DNA from 4 places in the Streptomyces sp. NPDC092045 genome. Region 3 is predicted to be linked to each of the others. Evidence: riboswitches for the same ligand, from Rfam matches in the RefSeq annotation. Region 3 holds a riboswitch; each other region holds the start of a gene.

The links. A riboswitch is a leader RNA that binds a small molecule or an ion and turns the genes downstream of it on or off. The one in region 3 is predicted to bind cyclic di-AMP.
Positions count from the first base shown of each region.
Region 1: linked by a shared signal. The riboswitch ahead of ACIQKA_RS33145 (transglycosylase family protein) and the one ahead of ACIQKA_RS19320 (transglycosylase SLT domain-containing protein) in region 3 are both predicted to bind cyclic di-AMP.
Region 2: linked by a shared signal. The riboswitch ahead of ACIQKA_RS18465 (M23 family metallopeptidase) and the one ahead of ACIQKA_RS19320 (transglycosylase SLT domain-containing protein) in region 3 are both predicted to bind cyclic di-AMP.
Region 4: linked by a shared signal. The riboswitch ahead of ACIQKA_RS02770 (C40 family peptidase) and the one ahead of ACIQKA_RS19320 (transglycosylase SLT domain-containing protein) in region 3 are both predicted to bind cyclic di-AMP.

Region 1 covers NZ_JBIVSC010000029.1:40,027-45,752, reverse strand. The annotation lists gene ACIQKA_RS33150 (transglycosylase family protein) at 1-1,042, shown strand, start outside; cyclic di-AMP (ydaO/yuaA leader) riboswitch at 1,257-1,471, shown strand; gene ACIQKA_RS33145 (transglycosylase family protein) at 1,475-2,200, shown strand; gene eno (phosphopyruvate hydratase) at 2,525-3,811, shown strand; gene ACIQKA_RS33135 (septum formation initiator family protein) at 3,912-4,382, shown strand; gene ACIQKA_RS33130 (DUF501 domain-containing protein) at 4,421-4,963, shown strand; gene ACIQKA_RS33125 (exopolyphosphatase) at 4,960-5,726, shown strand, end outside.
Region 2 covers NZ_JBIVSC010000006.1:111,650-117,375, reverse strand. The annotation lists gene ACIQKA_RS18480 (GNAT family N-acetyltransferase) at 1-1,060, opposite strand, end outside; gene ACIQKA_RS18475 (HPr family phosphocarrier protein) at 1,236-1,517, shown strand; gene ACIQKA_RS18470 (GntR family transcriptional regulator) at 1,666-2,349, opposite strand; gene ACIQKA_RS18465 (M23 family metallopeptidase) at 2,569-3,339, opposite strand; cyclic di-AMP (ydaO/yuaA leader) riboswitch at 3,353-3,515, opposite strand; gene ACIQKA_RS18460 (M16 family metallopeptidase) at 3,777-5,144, opposite strand; gene ACIQKA_RS18455 (pitrilysin family protein) at 5,171-5,726, opposite strand, start outside.
Region 3 covers NZ_JBIVSC010000007.1:19,949-25,674, reverse strand. The annotation lists gene ACIQKA_RS19330 (SpoIIE family protein phosphatase) at 1-768, opposite strand, end outside; gene ACIQKA_RS19325 (phosphoribosyltransferase family protein) at 1,077-2,414, shown strand; gene ACIQKA_RS19320 (transglycosylase SLT domain-containing protein) at 2,398-3,312, opposite strand; cyclic di-AMP (ydaO/yuaA leader) riboswitch at 3,317-3,500, opposite strand; gene ACIQKA_RS19315 (hypothetical protein) at 3,873-4,493, shown strand; gene ACIQKA_RS19310 (DeoR/GlpR family DNA-binding transcription regulator) at 4,593-5,399, opposite strand; gene ACIQKA_RS19305 (SIS domain-containing protein) at 5,549-5,726, shown strand, end outside.
Region 4 covers NZ_JBIVSC010000001.1:589,677-595,402, reverse strand. The annotation lists gene ACIQKA_RS02780 (ATP-dependent Clp protease proteolytic subunit) at 1-582, shown strand, start outside; gene ACIQKA_RS02775 (hypothetical protein) at 590-886, shown strand; cyclic di-AMP (ydaO/yuaA leader) riboswitch at 1,287-1,417, shown strand; gene ACIQKA_RS02770 (C40 family peptidase) at 1,421-1,897, shown strand; gene ACIQKA_RS02765 (ATP-binding protein) at 2,254-2,691, opposite strand; gene ACIQKA_RS02760 (8-amino-7-oxononanoate synthase) at 2,854-4,032, opposite strand; gene bioB (biotin synthase BioB) at 4,208-5,521, shown strand; gene ACIQKA_RS02750 (adenosylmethionine--8-amino-7-oxononanoate transaminase) at 5,514-5,726, shown strand, end outside.

The sequences.
Region 1 (5,726 bases), on a different contig from region 3:
GGCGCTGCCCCTGCTCGCCACCGGATCCGCGTCCGCCGCCGACGCCGCCACGTGGGACCGCGTCGCCGAGTGCGAGTCCGGCGGCCAGTGGACCGCCAACTTCGGGAACGGGATGTACGGCGGCCTCCAGTTCACCCAGGGGGACTGGGAGCGCCACGGCGGTCTGGCGTACGCGCCCAGTGCCGACCTGGCCAGCCGCGCCCAGCAGATCGCCGTGGCCGAGAAGGCCCTCGCCAAGGGCAGCGACGCCTGGGGGACCTGCGCGCCGATCGCCGGCCTCACCAACGACGGGAGGCCCACCGGGGTCGACCCGGGTCCGGCCACCGCCCCGGCGCCCTCCGTGGCTCCCGTCCCCGAGTCGAACTGGAACTCGGGCTCGCCGGACGTCTCCGGGACCGCGCCGTCCACCGCGACGCCGAAGCCCCCGGCCGCGCCGTCCGCCCCCGCCACGTCCACGGCGCCGGCCGCGCCGACGGCTCCCGCCGCCCCGGCGGACCCGGCCGCGCCGTCCGCCCCCGCCACGCCGTCCGCGCCGACCGGGTCGACGGATCCGGCGGACCCGACGCTCCCGGCCGGCCCGACGCTCCCGGTGGACCCGACGGCCCCCGTCGCCCCCGACGGGTCCGCGACGCCCGGTACGCCCGTGACGCCCGGCGTTCCGGGGGACGAGGGCACGTCGGCCGCGCCCGGCACGGGCAAGCACCGGGGCGAGGCCGCTCCGGAGGAAACCGGCAAGCCGGACAGCTCCACCGAATCCGGTAGACACGCCTCGGGCAAGGACAAGTCCCTCGAAGAGTCCGAATCGCTCCCCGCTGCTGACGAAGCGAAGAATGCGGACACAACGGACAGTCAGGGCTCTTCGGGTGAATACGTCGTGCGTCCGGGTGACAGCCTTTCGGGTATCGCCCAGGCGAACGAACTGCCCGGAGGCTGGACCGCCCTCTACGACGCCAACAAGCGGACCGTGGGCATCGATCCGGACCTCATCCTCCCTGGTCAGAACCTCGATCTGACGGCGCGTCCGGACTCGGCGGAGGGGTAGTTCGCGGGCTTATGTCCGGTTCTGGACGAGTGAGACATGGGTCTCTTTGTCCCAACTGGCGTGCCGCGCCCGCAAACTCCGCTTCCGTCACCTCCTACCTGCGCAAACAGTCCCCTCCGAAGGGCAAGAAGAGGCGAAATTCGTCATATGAGCCTCTTTGAACTTCGGAGGGTTCTGTGTCTACGGTCATCACCGCTCGCCACCGCGGGCCCCGTCGACCGAAACGCCGAATCCTGCCGTCGGCCGACGGGAAAGTCGTCGCGCAAGCGCCGTAGGCAGGAGCGGGGGACCCAAGGTAAGTGCCGGCCCCGGCCGTCGAGAGACGGCCGACGACCGGCTTGGGGTGAAGCCGCGTGCTAGGACACGCGGCCGGGCAACTCTTCGGCCCGAACCCGACAGCTCACCTCGTAGGCGTCGGTGAGGAGAATTCCCATGCTGTTTTCCGTCAAGGGCAAACACCGCCGTCCCTCCAGGGCCACCCAGCTCGCCGCGCTCGTCGGCGTCACCGGCGTCGCCGTCGCCGCCCCGCTGATGACCGCGGGCACCGCCTCGGCCGCCACCTCCTCCGAGTGGGACCGCGTCGCCCAGTGCGAGTCCGGCGGCAACTGGTCCATCAACACCGGCAACGGCTACTACGGCGGCCTCCAGTTCTCGGCCTCCACCTGGGCCGCGTACGGCGGCACCGCCTACGCCTCGACCGCCGACCGGGCGTCGAAGTCCCAGCAGATCGCCATCGCCGAGAAGGTCCTCGCGGGCCAGGGCAAGGGTGCCTGGCCGAGCTGCGGCGTGGGCCTCTCCGGCGCCTCCTACGACGGCGGCTCCGCCGAGAGCGCGCAGGAGCAGCCGAAGCCGCAGAAGAAGCAGAAGAAGCAGCGCGCGGCCGAGCAGCCGACCACCCGCAGCGAGCAGCGCCAGGCCCCGAAGAAGGAGCGCCAGGCCGCTCCGAAGGCCGGGTCCGGGAAGACCGTCACCACCCCGACCGGCGAGACGGTCAAGAAGGGCGACGGCGAGTACAAGGTCGTGACCGGCGACACCCTCAGCAAGATCGCCGAGGCGCAGGGCGTCGAGGGCGGCTGGGCCGAGCTCTTCGAGCTCAACAAGGACGTCGTCGAGAACGCCGACCTGATCTACCCGGGCCAGCAGCTCCACCTGAAGTGAGCCCGGCGGGTCGCGTGAGTCCGGCGGCTCACGCGCCCCCGACGGCCCTCCCGCGGTGACTCACCCCGGTCCGGCGCGCCCGTCCCCCGTGCGCGCCGGACCGGGGTTCCGTCTTCCACCGGGGCCTCCCGGGACCCACCTGATGGTTACCGTCCAGTAGATACGGGGCCTTTCGCCCCGCTGTGCGTGCCCTTGGGTCCTTTTTCGTCCCAGGGGGCGGGCGCCCGGCCGGTCGGAGCCTCCGGGACGGTTAGGCTCTTGTCGCAAGGCCGAGCGACCCCGCACCGACCTTGCGTCACATCCAGCGTCACATCCCAGAAGGAGATGCTCGTGCCGTCCATCGACGTCGTCGTAGCCCGGGAAATCCTGGACTCCCGAGGCAACCCCACGGTCGAGGTCGAGGTCGGCCTCGACGACGGCAGCACCGGCCGTGCTGCCGTTCCGTCCGGCGCCTCCACCGGCGCGTTCGAGGCCCTCGAACTCCGCGACGGCGACCCCAACCGCTACCAGGGCAAGGGCGTCGAGAAGGCGGTCCTCGCCGTCATCGAGCAGATCGGCCCGGAGCTCGTCGGCTACGACGCCACCGAGCAGCGCCTGATCGACCAGGCCATGTTCGACCTGGACGCCACCCCGGACAAGTCCTCGCTCGGCGCCAACGCCATCCTCGGCGTCTCCCTCGCCGTCGCGCACGCCGCCTCCGAGGCCAGCGACCTCCCGCTCTTCCGCTACCTGGGCGGCCCGAACGCGCACCTGCTGCCCGTTCCGATGATGAACATCGTGAACGGCGGGTCGCACGCCGACTCCAACGTGGACATCCAGGAGTTCATGATCGCCCCGATCGGCGCGGAGTCCTTCTCCGAGGCGCTGCGCTGGGGCACCGAGGTCTACCACACCCTCAAGTCCGTCCTGAAGTCCAAGGGCCTCTCCACCGGGCTCGGCGACGAGGGCGGCTTCGCCCCGAACCTCGGCTCCAACCGCGAGGCGCTCGACCTCATCGTGGAGGCCATCAAGCAGGCCGGGTACGTGCCCGGCAAAGACATCGCGCTCGCGCTCGACGCCGCCGCCTCCGAGTTCTACAAGGACGGCACGTACGAGTTCGAGGGCAAGTCCCGCTCGGCCGCCGAGATGACCGAGTACTACGAGGAGCTCGTCGCCGCGTACCCGCTGGTCTCCCTGGAGGACCCGCTGTTCGAGGACGACTGGGCCGGCTGGAACATCATCACCGAGAAGCTCGGCGACAAGGTCCAGCTCGTCGGCGACGACCTGTTCGTCACCAACCCGGAGCGCCTGGTCCGCGGCATCGAGGAGAAGTCCGCGAACGCCCTGCTGGTCAAGGTCAACCAGATCGGCTCGCTGACCGAGGCCCTCGACGCCGTCGAGCTCGCCCAGCGCAGCGGCTTCAAGTGCATGATGTCCCACCGCTCCGGCGAGACCGAGGACGTCACCATCGCCGACCTGGCCGTCGCCACCAACTGCGGCCAGATCAAGACCGGCGCCCCGGCCCGCTCCGAGCGCGTCGCCAAGTACAACCAGCTGCTGCGCATCGAGGAGATCCTCGACGACGCCGCGGTGTACGCCGGCCGCAGCGCCTTCCCGCGCTTCAAGGGCTGACACCCGCTGCGCCCTTCCACAGGGCGGCTTCCGTACGTCCCCGTACCCGGTCCCGTACCGTGTGCGGGGACGTCCGCGTGAACAGGGGAGGCGACACGACATGGCCGTGAAGGACCGGGACCGGTTCTCGACCGCGACCCGGCTCAGGCTGCTCGGCGAGCAGACCGCCGCCCGTGTCTACCGCTCCCAGACCCGCCGCCAGGCCCGCCGCTCCCGGCTCACCGGCCGCGCGGCCTTCCTGGCGCTCGTCGTCTGCTCCCTGGTGGTGGCCCTCGCCTATCCCATGCGGAGCTACGTCTCCCAGCAGGGCGAGATCGCCGAGCAGGAGCGCCGGGCCGCCGAGGCCGCCCGGCGGGTGCAGGAGCTGAGGGACGAGAAGGCCCGCCTCCAGGACCCGGCCTACGTCCGCCGCCTCGCCCGCGAGCACCTGCACTACGTGCTTCCCGGCGAGACCGGCTTCACCGTGAACGACCCCGGCGCGGAGCAGCGGCCCCGCGCCGACCAGGGAGCGGCGGACCGCCCCTGGTACGACAACCTCTGGGACGGCGTGGACAACGCCGACCGCCGCTGACCCCCGTACGACCGACGACCTAGGCAACCAAGGCAGACATGCAAACGCCCCCTCCGCAGACCGAACGCACCGAGCCCACCGAGGCGGACGTCGCCGCCTTCGAGCTCCAGCTCGGCCGGCCGCCCCGCGGCCTGCGCGCCATCGCGCACCGCTGCCCCTGCGGGCAGCCGGACGTCGTCGAGACCGCGCCCCGGCTCCCCGACGGCACCCCCTTCCCCACCACGTACTACCTGACCTGCCCCCGGGCGGCCTCGGCCATCGGCACCCTGGAGGCCAACGGGGTCATGAAGGAGATGCAGGCCCGGCTCGCCACCGACCCGGAGCTCGCCGACGCCTACCGGGCCGCGCACGAGGACTACCTCGCCCGCCGCGACGCCATCGAGGTCCTGGAGGGCTTCCCGAGCGCCGGCGGCATGCCGGACCGGGTCAAGTGCCTGCACGTCCTCGTCGGCCACTCGCTGGTCGCGGGCCCGGGCGTGAACCCGTTCGGCGACGAGGCGCTCGCGATGCTGCCGGAGTGGTGGGCCAAGGGCCCGTGCGTCACGCCGTGCGGCGACGAGGAGAAGGAGACCGCCGAATGACCAGGGTCGCCGGAATCGACTGCGGCACGAACTCCATCCGCCTGCTCGTCGCCGACGTGCACCCGGAGACGGGCGAGCTGGTCGAGCTGGACCGGCGGATGACGATCGTCCGGCTCGGCCAGGGCGTCGACCGGACCGGCCGGCTCGCCCCGGAGGCCCTGGAGCGCACCTTCGCCGCCTGCCGCGCGTACGCCGCAGTGATCGAGGAACTGGGCGCCGAGCGGATCCGCTTCGTCGCCACCTCCGCCTCCCGCGACGCCGAGAACCGCGACGACTTCGTGAACGGGGTCGTGGAGATCCTCGGCGTCGAGCCCGAGGTCATCACCGGCGACCAGGAGGCCGCGTTCTCCTTCGCCGGCGCCACCGGCGAGCTGCCCGGCACCGAGACGTACCTCGTCGTGGACATCGGCGGCGGCTCCACCGAGTTCGTCACCGGCAGCGACCACGTCCGGGCCGCCCGCTCGGTCGACATCGGCTGCGTCCGGCTCACCGAGCGGCACGTCCGCCACGACCCGCCGACCGCCGAGGAGGCCGAGGCGATCCGCGCCGACGTCCGCGCCGCGCTCGACCTGGCCGCCGAGGCCGTGCCGATCGACACGGCCGACGTCCTCGTCGGACTCGCCGGCTCGGTGACCACCGTCGCCGCCATCGCCCTCGGCCTGCCGGAGTACGACTCCGAGAAGGTCCACCACTCCCGGATCTCCGCCGAGCAGGTCGCCGAGGTCACCGACCGGCTCCTCGCCTCCACCCACGACGAGCGGGC
Region 2 (5,726 bases), on a different contig from region 3:
CGTACGAGCGGGCCTGCCGCACGAGCCGGCGCTGCCGCTCGCGGCCCTCCGGCCCGCTCTCGGCGTACCCGGCGGAGAGGACGACGAGGCCCCGCACCCCGTGCTCGCCGCAGTCCGCGACGGCCTCCGGCACCCGTTCGGCCGGGACGGCGACGACCGCCAGGTCCACGGGCTCGCCGATGGCGCCGACGGAGCGGTACGCGGGGACCCCGTCGAGGCGGGCCGGGCCTGCGTCGCCGGTGTCGCCGGTCTCGGGGAACGCGGCGTTCACCGCGTACACGCGTCCGGTGAAGCCCGCTCCGAGGAGGTTGCGCAGGACGGTGCGGCCGACGCCGCCGGGCGTGCGGCCGGCGCCGACCACGGCGACGGAGCCGGGCGTGAGCAGCCGCTGGACGGAGCGGGCCTCGGCGCGCTGCTCACGGGCGCGCTGGACTGCGAGGGACCGGTCGGTGGGTTCGAGGTCGAGGTGGAGCCGTACGGAGCCGTCCTCGAAGCTGCGCTTCTGGGTGTAGCCCGCGTCGGTGAAGACCTTGATCATCTTGGTGTTGGCGGGGAGCACCTCGGCGGCGAAGCGCCGGATGCCCCGCTCGCGGGCCACCGCCGCGATGTGTTCGAGCAGGGCGGAGGCGACGCCCCGGCCCTGGTGCGCGTCCTGGACGAGGAAGGCGACCTCGGCCTCGTCGGCCGGGGCGGAGGCGGGCAGGCCGCGGTCGTCGATGCGGTCGTAGCGGACGGTGGCGATGAACTCGCCGCCGACGGTCGCCGCGAGTCCCACCCGGTCCACGAAGTCGTGGTGGGTGAAGCGGCGCACGTCCTTGGCGGAGAGGCGCGGGTAGGGGGCGAAGAAGCGGTAGTACTTCGACTCGTCCGAGACCTGCTCGTAGAAGCTGACGAGCCGGTCGGCGTCGTCGGTGGTGATGGGCCCGATGCGCGCGGTGCCGCCGTCGCGGAGCACCACGTCCGCCTCCCAGTGGTCGGGGTAGGCGTGCTCCGGTGGTGCGGCCCGTACCGGCTCCGCCTGCGGTTCCGCCGCTTCCGACTGCTCCGACGCGCTCTGCATGGGGTCAGCCTACGACCGGGACGCGCCGGGAGCACCGGTCGCGCGGCGGGGGTGCGCGTTGCAAGGTGGGGGGAGCCGAGAGGCGGTCCGGTACGGGCCGGAGGTCGGCGTGAGCACCTCGCATCCCGTGAGAGACTGGTCTAGACAACCCGCTTGAGACTTGAAGGGCAACACCATGGCTGAGCGCCGCGTCAACGTCGGCTGGGCCGAGGGCCTGCACGCCCGCCCCGCGTCCATCTTCGTCCGTGCCGCCACGGCTTCCGGCGTTCCGGTGACGATCGCCAAGTCCGACGGCACTCCCGTGAACGCCGCCTCCATGCTCGCGGTGCTCGGCCTGGGCGCGCAGGGCGGCGAGGAGATCGTGCTCGCGTCGGACGCCGAGGGCGCCGAGGCCGCTCTGGACCGCCTCGCGAAGCTGGTCGCCGAGGGCCTGGACGAGCTCCCCGAGACCGTCTGACCCTTCCCATGACACCGAAAGGCCGTGGCCGCCGGAATTCCGGCGGCCACGGCCTTTCACTTTTCCACTCCCGATCCCCCGCCGCCCCTATTTCCGGGCAGCACGAAAAGCCCTGTGGAATTTCTATTCTTTGTATACGGTGCGCGTGTTAATTCCGGACGCTCGTCGTGTTGACGACGTGTTGCGAAACCCTCACGCGCCCCCGCTCCGGCCTCTTGAGCCGGTGCAGCGGCAGCGAGCGCTCCGCGTGCAGCGCCGTGAGGGCCCTCGCCCGCTCGGCGTCGCCGCGCGCCACCGCGTCCACGATCGCGCCGTGCTCGGCCCAGGCCTCCACCGGCCGCTCGGGCTGCTCGACGGCGTACATCCAGGCGATCTTGTGCCGCAGCTGGGTGAGCAGCGCGGTCAGCGGCGGACTGCCGGAGGCCTGCGCGAGCGTCTCGTGGAACCAGCCGCCCAGCGAGCGCAGGTCCTCGCCCTGACCGCGCCTGGCCCGCTCCTGGCCCAGCCTGACCAGGCCGCGCAGCACCTTGAGGTGGGCTTCGGTGCGCCGCTGCGCGGCCCGCGCGGCCCCCAGCGGTTCGAGCAGCGACCGCATGTCGAGCAGGTCGGCCGCCTCCTGCTCGGTGGGCTCGGCGACGTGCGCGCCCGCGTGGCGGCGGGTGAGGACGAAGCCCTCGGACTCCAGGGTGCGCAGCGCCTCGCGGACCGGGACGCGGGAGACCCCGTACCGGCGGGCGAGCTGCTCCTCGGTCAGCCGGCCGCCCCGCTCGAAGACGCCGGAGACGATGTCGTCCCGGATCGCCGTGCACACCGAATGCGCGGGAATGCGCATGTCCGACCTCCGCCTTGGTCCGCGCGAGACAATTCGAGCGGCGCCTGTTCTGCGCCTGGTCCGCGACTCTATTGCAGCCCGCCGGAATTTCCGATGCCCCATCGGAATCCATGACGGCCTTTTGGCCGACGGCAGGACGGCGAAAAGCCCCGGCTCAGTACGAGCCGGGGCTTTTGCCACGCGGGGGGCCCGGGGGCCGGGGGCGCGCGGGACGCCGGGTCAGACGGCGACGCCGCGGGCGCGGAGGTAGGAGATCGGGTTGATGTCGGAGCCGTAGTCGGCGCCCGTGCGCGCCTCGAAGTGGAGGTGCGGCCCGGTCGAGTTGCCGGTCGAGCCCGAGATGCCGATCTGCTGGCCCGGCTCGACGGTCTGGCCGACGTACACCCCGATGGAGGAGAGGTGACCGTACTGGGTGTACGTGCCGTCGTGCATCCGGATGACGATGTTGTTGCCGTACGCGCCGCCCCAGCCGGCCTCGACGACGGTGCCGGAGCCGACGGAGACGACCCGGCTGCCGTAGGCCGCGTGGAAGTCGACGCCGGAGTGGCTGCCGGAGGACCAGAGCGAGCCGCCGGTCCGGTAGCCGGTGGAGACGTACGAGCCGGCGATGGGGAGCTGGAAGGAGTTCAGGCGGTGGCGCTCGGCCTCGCGGGCGGCGCGGGCCCGCTCCTCGCGGATCTCCTTGGCGCGGGCCTCGGCCTTGCGCTTCGCCTCGGCCTGGGCCTTCTGCTCGGCGACGGCCTCGAAGGCCTCGCGGTCCTGGGCGTCGGCCTGGGCGTTGAGCCGGTCGACGAGGGAGTCCTCGGCGATCACCTTGGTGAGGCCGGTGTCCTCGGGGGAGCGGTTGTCCGTGTCGGCGGCGAGCGCCGGGGATGCCAGGGTTCCGATGACTCCGGTGGTGGCGAGGGTCGCCACTCCGGCGATGCCCGCGCCGCGGCGCGCCATCCGGCTCGGACCACGATGCTTCCCGGTGGCACGGGTGAACGCCATGAAGACGTTGTTCCTTTCCTTCCTTCTCGCCTACCGGGTTAGCTGACGGGTTCGGAGCAGGAAGGTCTCCTACGGGCCCCTCCGCGCGAGGCGAAGGCGTCCGATTCACCCCAGGGACTGCGTGGGTCCCCGGCTCCCCAGGCTCGCGCCTGACGGGGACTCGGCGATGACTGTCCGGTGCCGCGGGCGCGGCGGGTGCAACTGGCGAACAGTCGCACCGACGCTATGCGGAGCCCCAGTCGATCACCAACCGAACATGCCCTTTTGTAAGACATGCCACAGACCAGATGATCACTTTGGCGCCAATACGGACAATTCACGGGGGTGTCCCCCGTGCGGTTCCCGCGCCGACGGCCGGAAGGTACCTGACGGTTCGTCACGTCGGGGTCCTTCCGGCCGCCCGGCCGGCGGTGGACCGCCGGCCGGGCAGGGGTGGGTCAGCCGGTGACGACGGTCACCTCGCCGATGCCGAGCGCCCGCACCGGCTCCGCGATCTGCGCCGCGTCGCCCACCAGGACCGTGACGAGCCGGTCCACCGGGAAGGCGCTGACCACGGCCGCGGTCGCCTCGACGGTGCCGGTCTCGGCCAGGCGCGCGTACAGCTGGGCCTGGAAGTCGTCCGGGAGGTGCTGCTCCACCTGGTCGGCGAGCGTCCCGGCGACGGAGGCGGCCGTCTCGTACTTGAGCGGCGCCACCCCCACCAGGTTCTGCACGGCGGTCTCCCGCTCGGCGTCCGTGAGCCCCTCGGCGGCCAGGGTGCGCAGCACCTTCCACAGGTCGTCCAGGGCGGGGCCGGTGGTGGGCGTGTCGACGGAGCCGCTGATGGCGAGCATCGCGGCGCCGTTCCCCTCGGCGTCCGAGCGGAGCACCTGCCCGAAGGCCCGCACGCCGTACGTGTAGCCCTTCTCCTCGCGCAGGACCCGGTCCAGACGCGAGGTCAGGGTCCCGCCGAGGCAGTACGTACCGAGGACCTGGGCCGGCCAGACGCGGGCGTGCCGGTCGGGGCCGATCCGGCCGATGAGGAGCTGGGTCTGGACGGCGCCGGGGCGGTCCACGATCACGACCCGGCCGGTGTCGTCGGCGGTGATCGGCGGCATCGGCAGCGGCTCGCCGGGCTCGCCGGTCCAGGCGCCCAGCGTCTCCGCGAGGACCTTCTCCAGGTCGATCCCGGTCAGGTCGCCGACGACCACGACGGTGGCCGTGGCGGGCCGCACGTGCGCCTCGTAGAAGGCGCGGACCGCGGCGGCGTCGATCGCCCCGACGGTCTCCTCGGTGCCCTGGCGCGGCCGGGACATCCGGGAGTCGGCCGGGAACAGCTCCCTGGAGAGCTGCTTGGCGGCGCGCCGGGCCGGGTTGGCCGTCTCGTGGGGGATCTCGTCGAGGCGGTTGCGCACCAGGCGCTCGACCTCGGTGTCCAGGAACGCCGGGGCGATCAGGGCCTCGGAGAGCAGCCCGAGCGCCTTGGGCAGCCGGGAGACCGGGACCTCCAGGGAGACCCGTACGCCCGGGTGGTCGGCGTGCGCGTCGAGGGTGGCGCCGCAGCGCTCCAGCTCGGCCGCGAACTCCTCGGCGCTGTGCTGGTCGGTGCCCTCGGAGAGCGCGCGGGCCATGATGGTGGCCACGCCGTCGAGACCGGCGGGCTCGGCGTCCAGCGGGGCCGGCAGGAAGAGCTCCACGGCCACGACCTGCTGGCCGGGGCGGTGGCCGGTGAGGACGGTCAGGCCGTTCTCCAGGGTGCCGCGGTCCGGGGCCGGGAAGGCCCAGGGGCGGGCGGTGCCCGGCGTCGGCTGCGGGTGGAACTCCATGCTCGTCAAAGACGCGGCAGCCTCGGTCACTGCTCCGCCCCCTCTTCCTCGTCGCTCTCGCTCTGTTCGGTGCTCAGCGGCTCGTAGACCAGGACCGCGCGGTTGTCCGGGCGCAGCCGGGCCGCGGCGGCCTCCCGGACCTCCTCGGCGGTGATGTCGAGGACGCGGTCGACTGCGGTGAGGGCGAGCTGCGGGTCGCCGAACAGGACGGCGAACCGGCACAGTTCGTCGGCGCGGCCCGCGACGGTGCCGAGCCGGTCCAGCCACTCGCGCTCCAGCTGGGCCTGCGCGCGCTCCATCTCCTCGGGCGTGGGGCCCTCGGCGGCGAACCGGGCGAGCTCCTCGTCGACGGCCGCCTCGATCTCGGGGACCTCGACGCCGCCGGACGTCTTGACGTCCAGCCAGCCGAGCGAGGGCGCCCCGGCGAGCCGGAGCAGGCCGAAGCCGGCGGCGACGGCCGTGCGGTCCCGGCGGACCAGGCGGTTGTGCAGCCGGGAGGACTCCCCGCCGCCCAGGACCGTCAGGGCCAGGTCGGCGGCGTCGCACGCGCGCGTGCCGTCGTGCGGCAGCCGGTAGGCGGCC
Region 3 (5,726 bases):
GTGCCGGGCCGCCGCCCACAGGGCGTATCCGTCCTCCGGCTCAAGGAGGGACATCAGGGTCTCGATCGTGCAGGCCGAGGGCACGCCCGCGCCGAGGATCTCCACGAGCCCCTCGTCCATCGTCACGGTGCCCGCGCCCAGGTCCCAGTCGAAGGAGCCGAACCGCACCGGAGGCCCCGAACCGGTCGGCAGCTGCACGCACACCGGATCGCCCGCCCACTCGACCGCCGTCCCCCGGTGGGACAGCTCGGCGAGGGCCTCGCCCAGCCGGAGCGCGCCCCGCGTCATCCGGCTCCGGTCCCGTGCGTCCACCGGCGCGCCCGGGGTGGGCGCGCGCAGCGCCACGAGCACGCCGAAGCGCTCGCGGCCCGCCGTCACCGGCGCGTACAGCGAGGCGAAGGGGAACGGCAGGCTCGCCACGAGCTGGGGGAAGCGCCGCATCGCCTCCTCGACGTCCGCGAGGTGGACGGCCTGGCCCGAACGGTGGACCTCCGCCACCGGAAACGGGCGGTTGGCGTGCATCCGCCACCACGGACGGAACAACGGCCCCGGCAGCCCCACGAGGACCGCGAGCCGCAGCAGACCGGGCGTCTCGGAGCGCAGGTACACCCCGCCCGCGTACCCGCCGACCTCCTCCACGGCCCCGAGCGCCGCCTCCGCGAGCGCCCACGTCAGGGCCACGGGAGCGGGCTCGCCGCCGGCTCCGCTCCCGGACGGACGCCCGGTACCGCCCGCCGGGCCGGGGCCGGAAGCGCCGTGCGAGGTCACACAGCCAGGATGCCCCGGGAGCCGGAGCGCCCGCATCCCGGGAAGCCCCTCCGCCGGTCGGGTTCCCCCTGGCCGGAGAGTCCCGGAAGCCTTTCGCCGGAGCTGCCGGAGCTGCCGGAGCTGCCGGAGCCGCCGGAGCTGCCGGAGCCGCCGGGGTCGCCGGAGCCGCCGGAGCCGCCGGAGCCGCCGGGGAGTCGGCCGACCGGCGCGCGATCGTCCTCGCCGAGCGGCCCGACGCGCCTACCCTGGAGGAGCGTGGCCGTCCCGGGCCCGCCCGGGCGGGCGCACGGCCGGAAGGGCGTCGGACCATGTTCTTCAGCGATCGCAGTGACGCGGGACGGCAGCTCGCCGCCCGGCTCGACCACCTCAGGGGCCGGGACGTCGTGGTCCTCGGCCTCCCGCGCGGCGGCGTGCCGGTGGCCGCCGAGGTCGCCGACGCCCTCGACGCCCCGCTCGACATCTGCCTCGTGCGGAAGCTGGGCGTGCCCCACCGGCCGGAGGTCGCGATGGGCGCGATCGGCGAGGGCGGCGTGCGGGTGCTCAACGACGGGGTGATCCACGAGGCCGGGGTGGACGACCGCGCGCTGGCCGCCGTGGAGGAGCGCGAGCTGGCCGAACTGGACCAGCGCGCCCGCCGCTACCGGGGCAGCCGGACGCCCGTGCCCCTCGAAGGGCGGACGGTCCTCGTCGTCGACGACGGGCTGGCCACCGGTGCCACGGCCCTGGCCGCCTGCCGGGTGGTCCGCGCCCGGGGAGCGGCCCGGATCGTCCTCGCGGTGCCGGTCGCCCCGCCCGGCTGGACGGCCCGCCTCGGCGGCGAGGCCGACGAGACCGTCGGCGTCCGCACCCCGGAGGGGTTCTACGCCGTCGGCCAGTTCTACCGGGAGTTCCCGCAGACGCCGGACGACGAGGTGATCGCCTGTCTGGACCGGATCCGGGCCGGGCGCGACCCCGTCGTCCGGGACACGGAGGTGCGGATCCCGGTCGACGGCGCCGTGCTCCCCGGGAGGCTCGCCGTGCCCGAAGGGGCCGCAGGGCTCGTCCTGTTCGCCCACGGCAGCGGCAGCAGCCGCCACAGCCCCCGGAACCGGGCGGTCGCGGCGGAGCTGAACGGGGCCGGTCTCGCAACCCTGCTGTTCGACCTGCTCGGCGAGGCCGAGGCGGCCGACCGGGCGCACGTCTTCGACACCCCGCTCCTCGCGGGCCGGCTCGCCGGAGCCACGGAGCGGCTGGCCGAGCGGCCCGACGTCGCGGGCCTCCCGCTCGGCTACTTCGGCGCGAGCACGGGGGCGGCGGCCGCGCTGTGGGCGGCGGGCGACCCCGCGTCCCCCGTCGCAGCCGTCGTCTCGCGCGGCGGACGGCCGGACCTCGCGGCCGACCGCCTGGCCGGGGTGCGGGCCCCGACCCTCCTGGTGGTGGGCGCCGAGGACCCATTGGTCCTGGACCTCAACCGGCGGGCCGGGGCGCTGCTGCGCTGCGAGAACCGGCTGGCCGTGGTGGAGGGCGCCACCCACCTCTTCGAGGAGCCCGGCGCCCTGGAGGAGGTGGCGCAGCTCGCCACCTCCTGGTTCACCGGGCACTTCCGGGGCCGGAGAGCCCCGGCGACCGGTGCCGACCAGCCGGCGCCGACTAGTAGGCCCCGTTGACGTTGTCGATGGAGCCGTAGCGGTCGGCCGCGTAGTTGCAGGCGGCGGTGATGTTGGCGACCGGGTCGTACAGGTCCATCGCCGTGCCGGGCACGTGGTACGCGAGGAACGTCGGCTCGATGACCTGGAGGAGGCCCTTCGAGGGGGTGCCGTTCACGGCGTTGACGTCCCAGTTGTTGATGGCCAGGGGGTTGCCGGAGGACTCGCGCATGATGTTGCGGTGGATGCCCTCGTAGGAACCGGGGATGCCGTGCCGGGCCATGACGTCCAGCGACTCCCGGATCCAGCCGTCGAGGTTGTCGGCGTACTGGGGGACGGCGGCCGGGGCGGCGGCGACCGCGGGAGCGGCGGCGGAGGCGCCCGTGCCGGTGGTGGCGGTGGCGGCGGTCGGCGTGGCGCGGCGCTCGGAGCGGTTCGCCCGTTCGGCCGTACCGGACCTCTCTGCCCTCTCCGCCTTCGCGGTGCTCTTCCGCTCGGCCTTTTCCTGCGTCTTGGCCCGCGCGGGAGCGGCCTCGGCCGAACCCCGATGAATCGTCAGTTCCAGGCCGGGGTGAATGAGTGACGGGTTGTCACCCACGGCGCTCTGGTTGGCGCGGTAAAGGCTCTTCCAGCCTCCCTGAATTCCCTTCTTCTGGGCGATCAGGGAAAGCGAGTCACCACTCACGACGGTGTACGTGCGCGTGGCCGCCGGGGCCTTGGCGGCGACCGGCGCGGCGGGAGCGGCGAAGGCCCCGACGGCGATCTCCGGGGTCCCGGCGGCGGTCGCGGCGGTCGCGGCTCCGGCCGTGGTGGGGGCGATCAGGGGCAGGGACAGCGCGACCCCACCGGTTCCGACCAGGGCCAGACCGCGGGAGACGCGGCTGCGGCGGATGCGGCGGTGCTTACCGTGTGCAGGCATGACGGATTCCTCTCCGGCGCCTACGAGGTGAGCTGTCGGGTTCGGACGGGAGATGTCCGGCCGCGCGCACGCGGCTGCACCCCGAGCCGTCCCGGATTCCGGGCCGGCGTATTCGTGGGTCCCCCGCTCCTGCCGTCGGGTGAAAAGGGAGGTTGTCGAGCGGCGGCAGGATTAGGCGTTCCGCTCGAATGGAGGTGACCGTAGGCCAGTAATGCGGCGAATAACAAGAGGATCAGGGAGGCGGTCCTCTTTATTGGATCACTGAATTCGGGGAATTCAAGATCGGTCGGGCCGCGGAAGCGCCGAACTTCCTTGTGCGGCACGGGGCGGGGCGGGCGAGGGTCGTGTGCCCGGCCGTGCGGAGTGAGTCGCGTCACCCGGTGGGTTATGTCCGAATATGCGGCGTAATTCCATTGATGGAGAAATAAGCCGAAAATCTATGGAGTGAGACCCTGTGCGGGAGTGAGGGCGCTTTGGGTGCATCGCGGTCACTCAAGGGCAAAGGGCGCAAAGCCGACATCCTTCTCGAAGGATGGAGTGACCGACCCAGGAGCCGCCCGATGTCCCCCGCCCCTCAGTTCGCCCCCGACGCCCTCGACCGCGAGGCCGCCGCCCTCTACGAGAGCGCCGTCTGGCAGCGGATCGTCACCGACTGGACCGCTCCCGACCCGCTCGCCCCCGCCCCCGGGCCGCTGTCGCCGGGGGAGGAGCGGAGCTGGCGGGACCTGCTCAGCGTGCCCGTGGAACGGCTCGTGGCCGAGGCGCTCGACGCGCTCCCCGCCCCGGGCCCGGTCGAGCGCCTCCCCGGCCGGATCGGAGCCGTGCTGCCGGACCGCCTCCACGCCTGGCGCCGCATCGGCCGGCCCGAGCTGCGCCCCTCGGTCCACCTCGGCTACGCGCGCCTCGTCCTGACCGAGTGGGGCTGGCAGAACGCCCCGTACAGGCTGCGCGACAGGCGCGGGGCCCGCTGTGTCTGCGGGGCGCTCCTCGCGGCCCACCGCCTCGGCCACGGCGGCGCGGACACCATGAACGAGGCGGCCGCCTGGATCATGACCGAGCTGCGGTCGCGGGGCTGGCGGGACCTCATCGGCCCGTGGAACAGGGCGCCCGGGCGCACGGCCGAGGACGCCCTCGACCTCCTCGACGCCACGATCCGGCGCGCCGCGCTCGCCGGCCGCTGACGGCGCCGCCGGGGCGTGCGGACGTCGCCCGTGCCCGTCGTCCCTCCGGTCGCCGCGGCCGGTTGCCGAGGCGTCCCTCCGCCGGGAGGGGCGGGCGGGTCAGACGGTGAGGACCTTCACCCCGGCCTCGGCGAGCCGGGCGGCGGTCTCCGGCGCGATGCCGGTGTCGGTCACCAGGGTGTCGATCCGGTCCAGGCCGCAGATCCGCGCGAACGCCCGGCGGCCCATCTTCGAGGAGTCGGTCACCACGACCACCCGGCTCGCCCGCTCCGCGAAGAGCCGGCTGATGCTCGCCTCGTCCTCGTGGTGCGCCATCACGCCCAACTCGGCGTCGATCCCGTCGATTCCCAGGACCACCACGTCGAGCACCACCTCACTGAGCACCCCGACCGTCAGCGGGCCGACCAGCTCGTAGGTCTGGGGCCGTGCGACGCCGCCCGTCGTGACGATCTTGATCTGCGGGCGCACCGCGAGCTCGCCCGCGATGTTGAGCGCGTTGGTGACCACGGTCAGCGCCGGGCCCGAGGGCGCCGCCGGTCCGGGGGCCTCGGCGCGTCCGCTCGCGAACCGCAGCGCCAGCGCCCGCGCCACCTCCGTCGTCGTCGTGCCGCCGTTGAGCCCGACGACCTCGCCGGGCGCGACCAGGTCGGCCGCGGTCTCCGCGATCCGCTTCTTCTCCGGCGCGTGCCGCGTCGACTTGTAGCGCAGGGGGAGTTCGTACGACACGCCGTGCGCGACCGCGCCGCCCCGCGTCCGGACGAGGAGCTGCTGCTCGGCGAGTTCGTCGAGGTCCCGGCGGATCGTGGCCGCGGAGACGTCGAGCGTCGCCGCCGCCTCCTCCACCTCGATCCTTCCCGAGGCCGCCAGCAGTTCGAGGAGCGTGTTCCACCGCTCGTGCTTGGACATGGGTCCCTCCCTCCCGGTCGTGCGAGCGTCCGATTCTAGCCGTCGACAGGTGTGGGATCTGGAAACGTCATGCATGTTTCTGCTTGAATGTCTTCGACTTCAAGCATGTTCGTTCAATATCTCGCAGTCTTTCTTGCAAGGAGACCGGCATGAGCACCACCCGCACCGCCGTGGAGATCGCCTCCCAGCCGGCGACCTGGCGCCAGGCGGCCCGCACCCTGCCCCGGCACGTCGCCGCCCTGCCCCGGCGGGGCGAGCGGGTGGCGGTCGTCGGCTGCGGCACCTCCTGGTTCATGGCCCTGGCCTACGCCGAGCTGCGCGAGTCCG
Region 4 (5,726 bases), on a different contig from region 3:
GGCTCCGGGACGCGGACCCTCGATCCGTACACGAAGCTGCTGGAGTCCCGGATCGTCCTCCTCGGCACCCGGGTCGACGAGGTCTCGTCCAACGACGTGATCACCCAGCTCCTGTACCTGGAGTACGCCGCGCCCGAGCAGGACATCGCGCTCTACATCAACTCCCCCGGCGGCTCCGTCACCGCCATGACCGCCATCCACGACACGATCCGGACCCTCGCCTGCGACGTGGCGACCACCTGTCTGGGCCGGGCCGCCTCCAGCGCCGCCGTCCTGCTCGCCGCCGGCACCCCGGGCAAGCGGACGATGCTCCCCGGCGCCCGCGTCACGCTCCGGCAGCCCGCCGCGGAGGAGCCCCTGCACGGACGGCCGAGCGACCTCGACGTCCATGCCCGCGAACTGCTCCGCCAGCGCGCCCTGATGGCCGGGCTGCTCGCCGGGCACACCGGACGGAGCAGCGAGCGGGTCGAGGCCGACCTCGACCGCCTCGCGGTCCTGGACGCCCCGGCCGCGGTCGAGTACGGGCTCGTGGACCACGTGATCACGAGCCGGCGCGCCGCGGCCGGCCGCGCGGCGCGGTGAGCGGACCGTGGTTCCCGAGCCGCCGCCGCTGCCGGCCCTGACGCGGGCCGAGGGCGAGCTGATCGACGCGTACCTCGCGGTCGTCGACCTCCTGGGGAAGATCAATCCATCCAGAAGTACGCATACCTATGGGGCCCTGAGGGCGGCTCAGGCCCTGGTGGGACGCGCGGAGGAGCTGCGCGAGGCGCTGGCCCTCATGCACGCGCGGGGTGAGAGCGAGGTCCACGCGGACACCCTGGCGCGCGCCCTGCGGGTGTTGGACGGGGAGCGGCGGGCCGGCCGGGTCACGCTCCCCCGGGCATGACGGAGTTGACATTCCGGCATGTCGTGTCGAGGGCCGGACGGCCGACGCCCCCGCCGGAACGGCTCGTCCGTTCGGTGGAGTCGACGAGTCGACATGTGGCTCGGGCGAGTTGCGCACGGGGTGTACACATCTGGCGGAATCGGACGTTCCCTCGCTGGTGCGGGGCTCGTCGGCCAAACCTCCGACGATCACGAAAGCATCCTGTCCACCCGAATGGATCAGTCGTGAGGACTCTCACATAACGCCGTTTCCACTCGGATTTCGACCAGGCTGTGGGGCAAGATCCCTGCCGACGACAAGCCCCCGCCATCCGAGGCGGGGCGGTCCGGGCGGACGCCGAGTCCTGCCGCCGTCCCGGACGCCTGGTCGACAGGATTGGATCGGCAGGAGTGGAGGACCCGAGCAGTACGGGCCGTACGCGCTGTTTCCGCAGCGGGGCCGGCCCTTGGGGTGAAGCCGCAGCCGCGGCCGGGCATCTTCGCCTGCCCGAACCCGACAGGTCATCCTTCACAGGCGGCTGACGAAGGGTTGCGCATGACTGCGCAGATGTACGTCCCGTCCCTGCTGTCCCGGGCCGGAGCCGTCTCGGCTCTCACCCTCGCCGCCGTCGGCGGCACGCTGTTCGCGCCGGGCGCGGCACCGGAGGCACAGGCGGCGACCGCACACGCGAACAAGGCGCTGAGCGTCGCCGCCGCCAAGAAGGGGGCGCCCTACCGCTACGGGGCCACGGGACCCTCCCGGTTCGACTGCTCGGGCCTGACGCTCTACGCGTACAAGCAGGCGGGCAAGTCGCTGCCCCGCACCGCGCAGCAGCAGTACAACAAGACGAGCCGGGTCTCCGCCGGCAGCCGGCAGCAGGGGGACCTGGTCTTCTTCCACTCCGGCGGGAAGGTCTACCACGTGGGCATCTACGCCGGGAGCGGCAAGATCTGGCACTCGCCCAAGACGGGCTCCTGGGTGAAGCTCGACAAGATCTGGACCTCGAAGGTCTCCTACGGACGCGTCCGGTGACCCCGCCCGGGCGCTGAGCGGGCGCCGGAGGGGAGGCCGGGGGTGCGGCGGCGCCGCCGCACCCGGACCGCCCCCGCCGCCCCGGCCGCGCCACGCCGGAGGGGCCCGGGGACGCGCCGGACGGGCCCGGGGGCGCGCCGGACGCCTTCTAGGGCGTGTGTCGAAAGTAGCGCCGTCTGCCCGGAGGGCAGGCCCGGCGGTGTCCGGTGCGTGCGATCGCAAGGCGGAGGGTCGCCCCGATACTTGTTGCATCGGGGTGATCCCGACAACGCGGCCGGGGGTGCCCCCGTGCCCGCAGGGCTACGGGGGAGTGCCTGCCGGGCGCCGCCGGGCAGGCGGGACTTTCGACACACGCCCTAGCAGACCACCGGCGCGGCCGCCTTCCACGGCAGGGTGATGCCGACCGTCTTGCCGCCGTCCGGGGTCGGGGTCACCGAGAGGCGGCCGCCGGACCCCGCCGCCAGGGATCGGATGATGACCATGCCGCGTCCGTTGTCCTGCTGGACCGCCGCGGGGAGGCGGCGGGGCAGGCGCGGATGGCTGTCCGTGACGCCGACGTGGAGCTGCTCCCCGCGCTCGAGGCGGACGTCGACCGTGAAGGTGGGCGACTGGCCGAAGGTGTGCAGGACGGCGTTGGTGGCCAGCTCCGAGACGATCAGACGGACCGCGTCCGCCTGGTCGGAGAGTTCGTCGAGGCCCCAGCCGGTGAGGACCTCCGCGACGTACCGCCGGGCGGTGGGGACCGAGGCGGGCTCGCTCGGCAGGGTGACGGTTGCTTCCTGATGGTCTGCCATGGCGACTCTGTCCCTTTCCCGCCGGGGCCGCTGCCCCGGATAGCACTGCGCGTCAGAGTCCCACCGATGGTGCCGCGCCGTACCGGGTTCCACCAGGAAAGAGCCGCCCCTGTCGCCCGAAGCGGTGAACCGTACGAACCGTGAACGGCCCCGGCGCGGCCCTCAGGCGGCGGGGGCGGTCCGCAGGACCGTCTCCACCGCGCGGCCGATCTGCGCGTCCGTCAGGTCGGCGCGGGCCGTCAGGCGCAGGCGCGAGACGCCGTCGGGGACGGACGGGGGCCGGAAGCAGCCGACCGCCAGGCCCCGTTCCCGGCAGTCCGCCGCCCAGCGCAGCGCCGCCTCCGGGGAGGGGGCGCGGACCGAGACCACGGCCGCGTACGGCCGGGCCGCCGTCAGACCGGCCGCGGTGAGCCGCTCGTACAGGGTGGTGGCGACGGTGCGGACCCGCGCGGCGAGCCCCGGTTCGGCGGCGATCAGCCGCAGGCTCGCGAGGGCGCCGCCGACGGCGGCCGGGGCGAGGCCGGTGTCGAAGATGAAGGTGCGGGCGGCGTTCACCAGGTGCTCGATCACCCGGGCCGGGCCGAGGACCGCGCCGCCCTGACTGCCTAGGGACTTGGAGAGGGTCAGGGTGGCGACCACGTCCTCGTCGCCCGCGAGTCCGGCGCCGTGCGGCGCGCCCCGGCCCCCGTCGCCGAGGACGCCGAAGCCGTGGGCGTCGTCCACGACGAGACCGGCGCCGTGCGCGCGGCAGGCGGCGGCGAACTCCGCGAGCGGGGCCCGGTCGCCGTCGACGGAGAAGACGGAGTCGCTGACGACGAGGGCCCGGCGCCCGGGGTGCGCCTCCAGGGTCTTGCGCACGGCCTCGGGGTCGGCGTGCGGGACGACGGCGGTCTCGGCGCGCGCCAGGCGGCAGCCGTCCACCAGGGAGGCGTGGTTGGCGGCGTCCGAGACGATCAGGGAGTCCCGGCCGCCGAGCGCGGTGAGCACCGCGAGGTTGGCGGTGTAGCCGGAGGAGAAGACGAGGGCCGCCTCGAAGCCGCAGAAGGCGGCGAGTTCGCGCTCCAGGTCGGTGTGGAGCAGGGTGGTGCCGGTGACGAGCCGGGAGCCGGTGGAGCCGGCGCCCCAGCGCCGGGCCGCCCCGGCCGCCGCCTCCGTGACCTCGGGCCTGCGGGTGAGGCCGAGGTAGTCGTTGCCCGCCAGGTCGAGGAGGTCCGACTCGGCCGCCCGGGGCCGCAGCGTGCGCACGAGGCCGGCGTCGGCCCGGCGGCGCGCCTCGGCCCCGGTCCAGTCGAACGCGGTGCGGCGCGGGCCCGCGGCCCGCGCGTCGTCGGCCTGTGGCATGCGGGATCCTCCGTCGGCGCCTCCGGCCGTCCGGCCGGTGCCTTTTGTAGGCAGCGCACAGACCCTAACCGGAGGAGACCGGGATCGTGGTGTGGTCATCCACACACCCCGAACGGGGGCGTTTGTTCGGATCCTCCTTGGCCCGGGGGCGGGCGGTAGGCCAGGATCAGCGGTTATGGACCTGCTGAACACGCTGGTGGAGAAGGGGCTGCGGCGCGAGCCGCCGACCCGTGAAGAAGCGCTCGCCGTCCTGGCGACCTCCGACGACGAACTGCTCGATGTGGTGGCCGCGGCCGGCAAGGTGCGCCGTCGGTGGTTCGGGCGGCGGGTGAAGCTCAACTACCTGGTCAACCTGAAGTCCGGCCTGTGCCCCGAGGACTGCTCGTACTGTTCGCAGCGGCTCGGCTCCAAGGCGGAGATCCTCAAGTACACCTGGCTGAAGCCGGACGAGGCCTCGAAGGCGGCCGCGGCGGGCGTCGCGGGCGGCGCCAAGCGGGTCTGCCTGGTGGCGAGCGGGCGCGGTCCGACGGACCGGGATGTCGAGCGGGTCGGCAGGACCATCGAGGCCATCAAGGAGGAGAACGAGGGCGTCGAGGTGTGCGCCTGCCTCGGTCTGCTCTCGGACGGCCAGGCGGAGCGGCTGCGGGAGGCCGGCGCCGACGCGTACAACCACAACCTGAACACCTCCGAGGCGACGTACGGCGGGATCACCAAGACCCACACGTACGCCGACCGGGTGGACACCGTGCGCAAGGCGCACGCCGCGGGGCTCTCGGCCTGCTCGGGTCTGATCGCGGGCATGGGCGAGGCCGACGAGGACCTGGTCGACGTCGTGTACGCGCTGCGGGAGCTGGGCTCGGACTCGGTGCCGGTCAACTTCCTCATCCCGTTCGAGGGCACCCCGCTCGCCAAGGAGTGGAACCTGACGCCGCAGCGCTGCCTGCGGATCCTGGCGATGGTGCGGTTCGTCTGCCCCGACGTCGAGGTGCGGATCGCCGGCGGCCGCGAGGTGCACCTGCGCTCGATGCAGCCGCTCGCGCTGCACATCGCGAACTCGATCTTCCTGGGCGACTACCTGACCAGCGAGGGCCAGGCCGGCCAGGCCGACCTGGACATGATCGCGGACGCGGGCTTCGAGGTGGAGGGCGCGGGCACGCCCACGCTGCCCGCCCACCGCGCGGACGCGCTCGCGGCGGCCGGCGGCGGCTGCGGTTCGGGCGCTCCGGCGGGGAGCGGCGGCGGCTGCGGTTCGCACGCTCCGGCGGAGAGCGGCGCGGCGGAGAGCGGCGCGGCGGAGAGCGGCGCGGCGGAGAGCGGCGCGGGCTGCGGCCCGCACTCCGGCGGCGGCTGCGGTCCGTGCGGCGGGCACGCCCCGGTCCCCGAGCCCGCCGAGGCGCCGGCCGCCGAGGCCGGGCCGGGCGGCGCCCGGACCGATCTGGTGGCGGTGCGCCGCCGGGGAGCCGGTACGGACCTCGCGCCGAATGCGTAACGACGAGCTCCTCGCCCTGGACCGGGCGCACGTCTGGCACCCGTACGGCCCCATGCCGGGCCGCACGGACCCGCTGGTCGTCGCGTCCGCGTCCGGGGTGCGCCTCCGGCTCGCCGAACCCGCCGAGGGGCGGGACGAGTTGATCGACGGCATGTCGTCGTGGTGGTCGGCGGTGCACGGCTACAACCACCCCGTCCTCAACGAG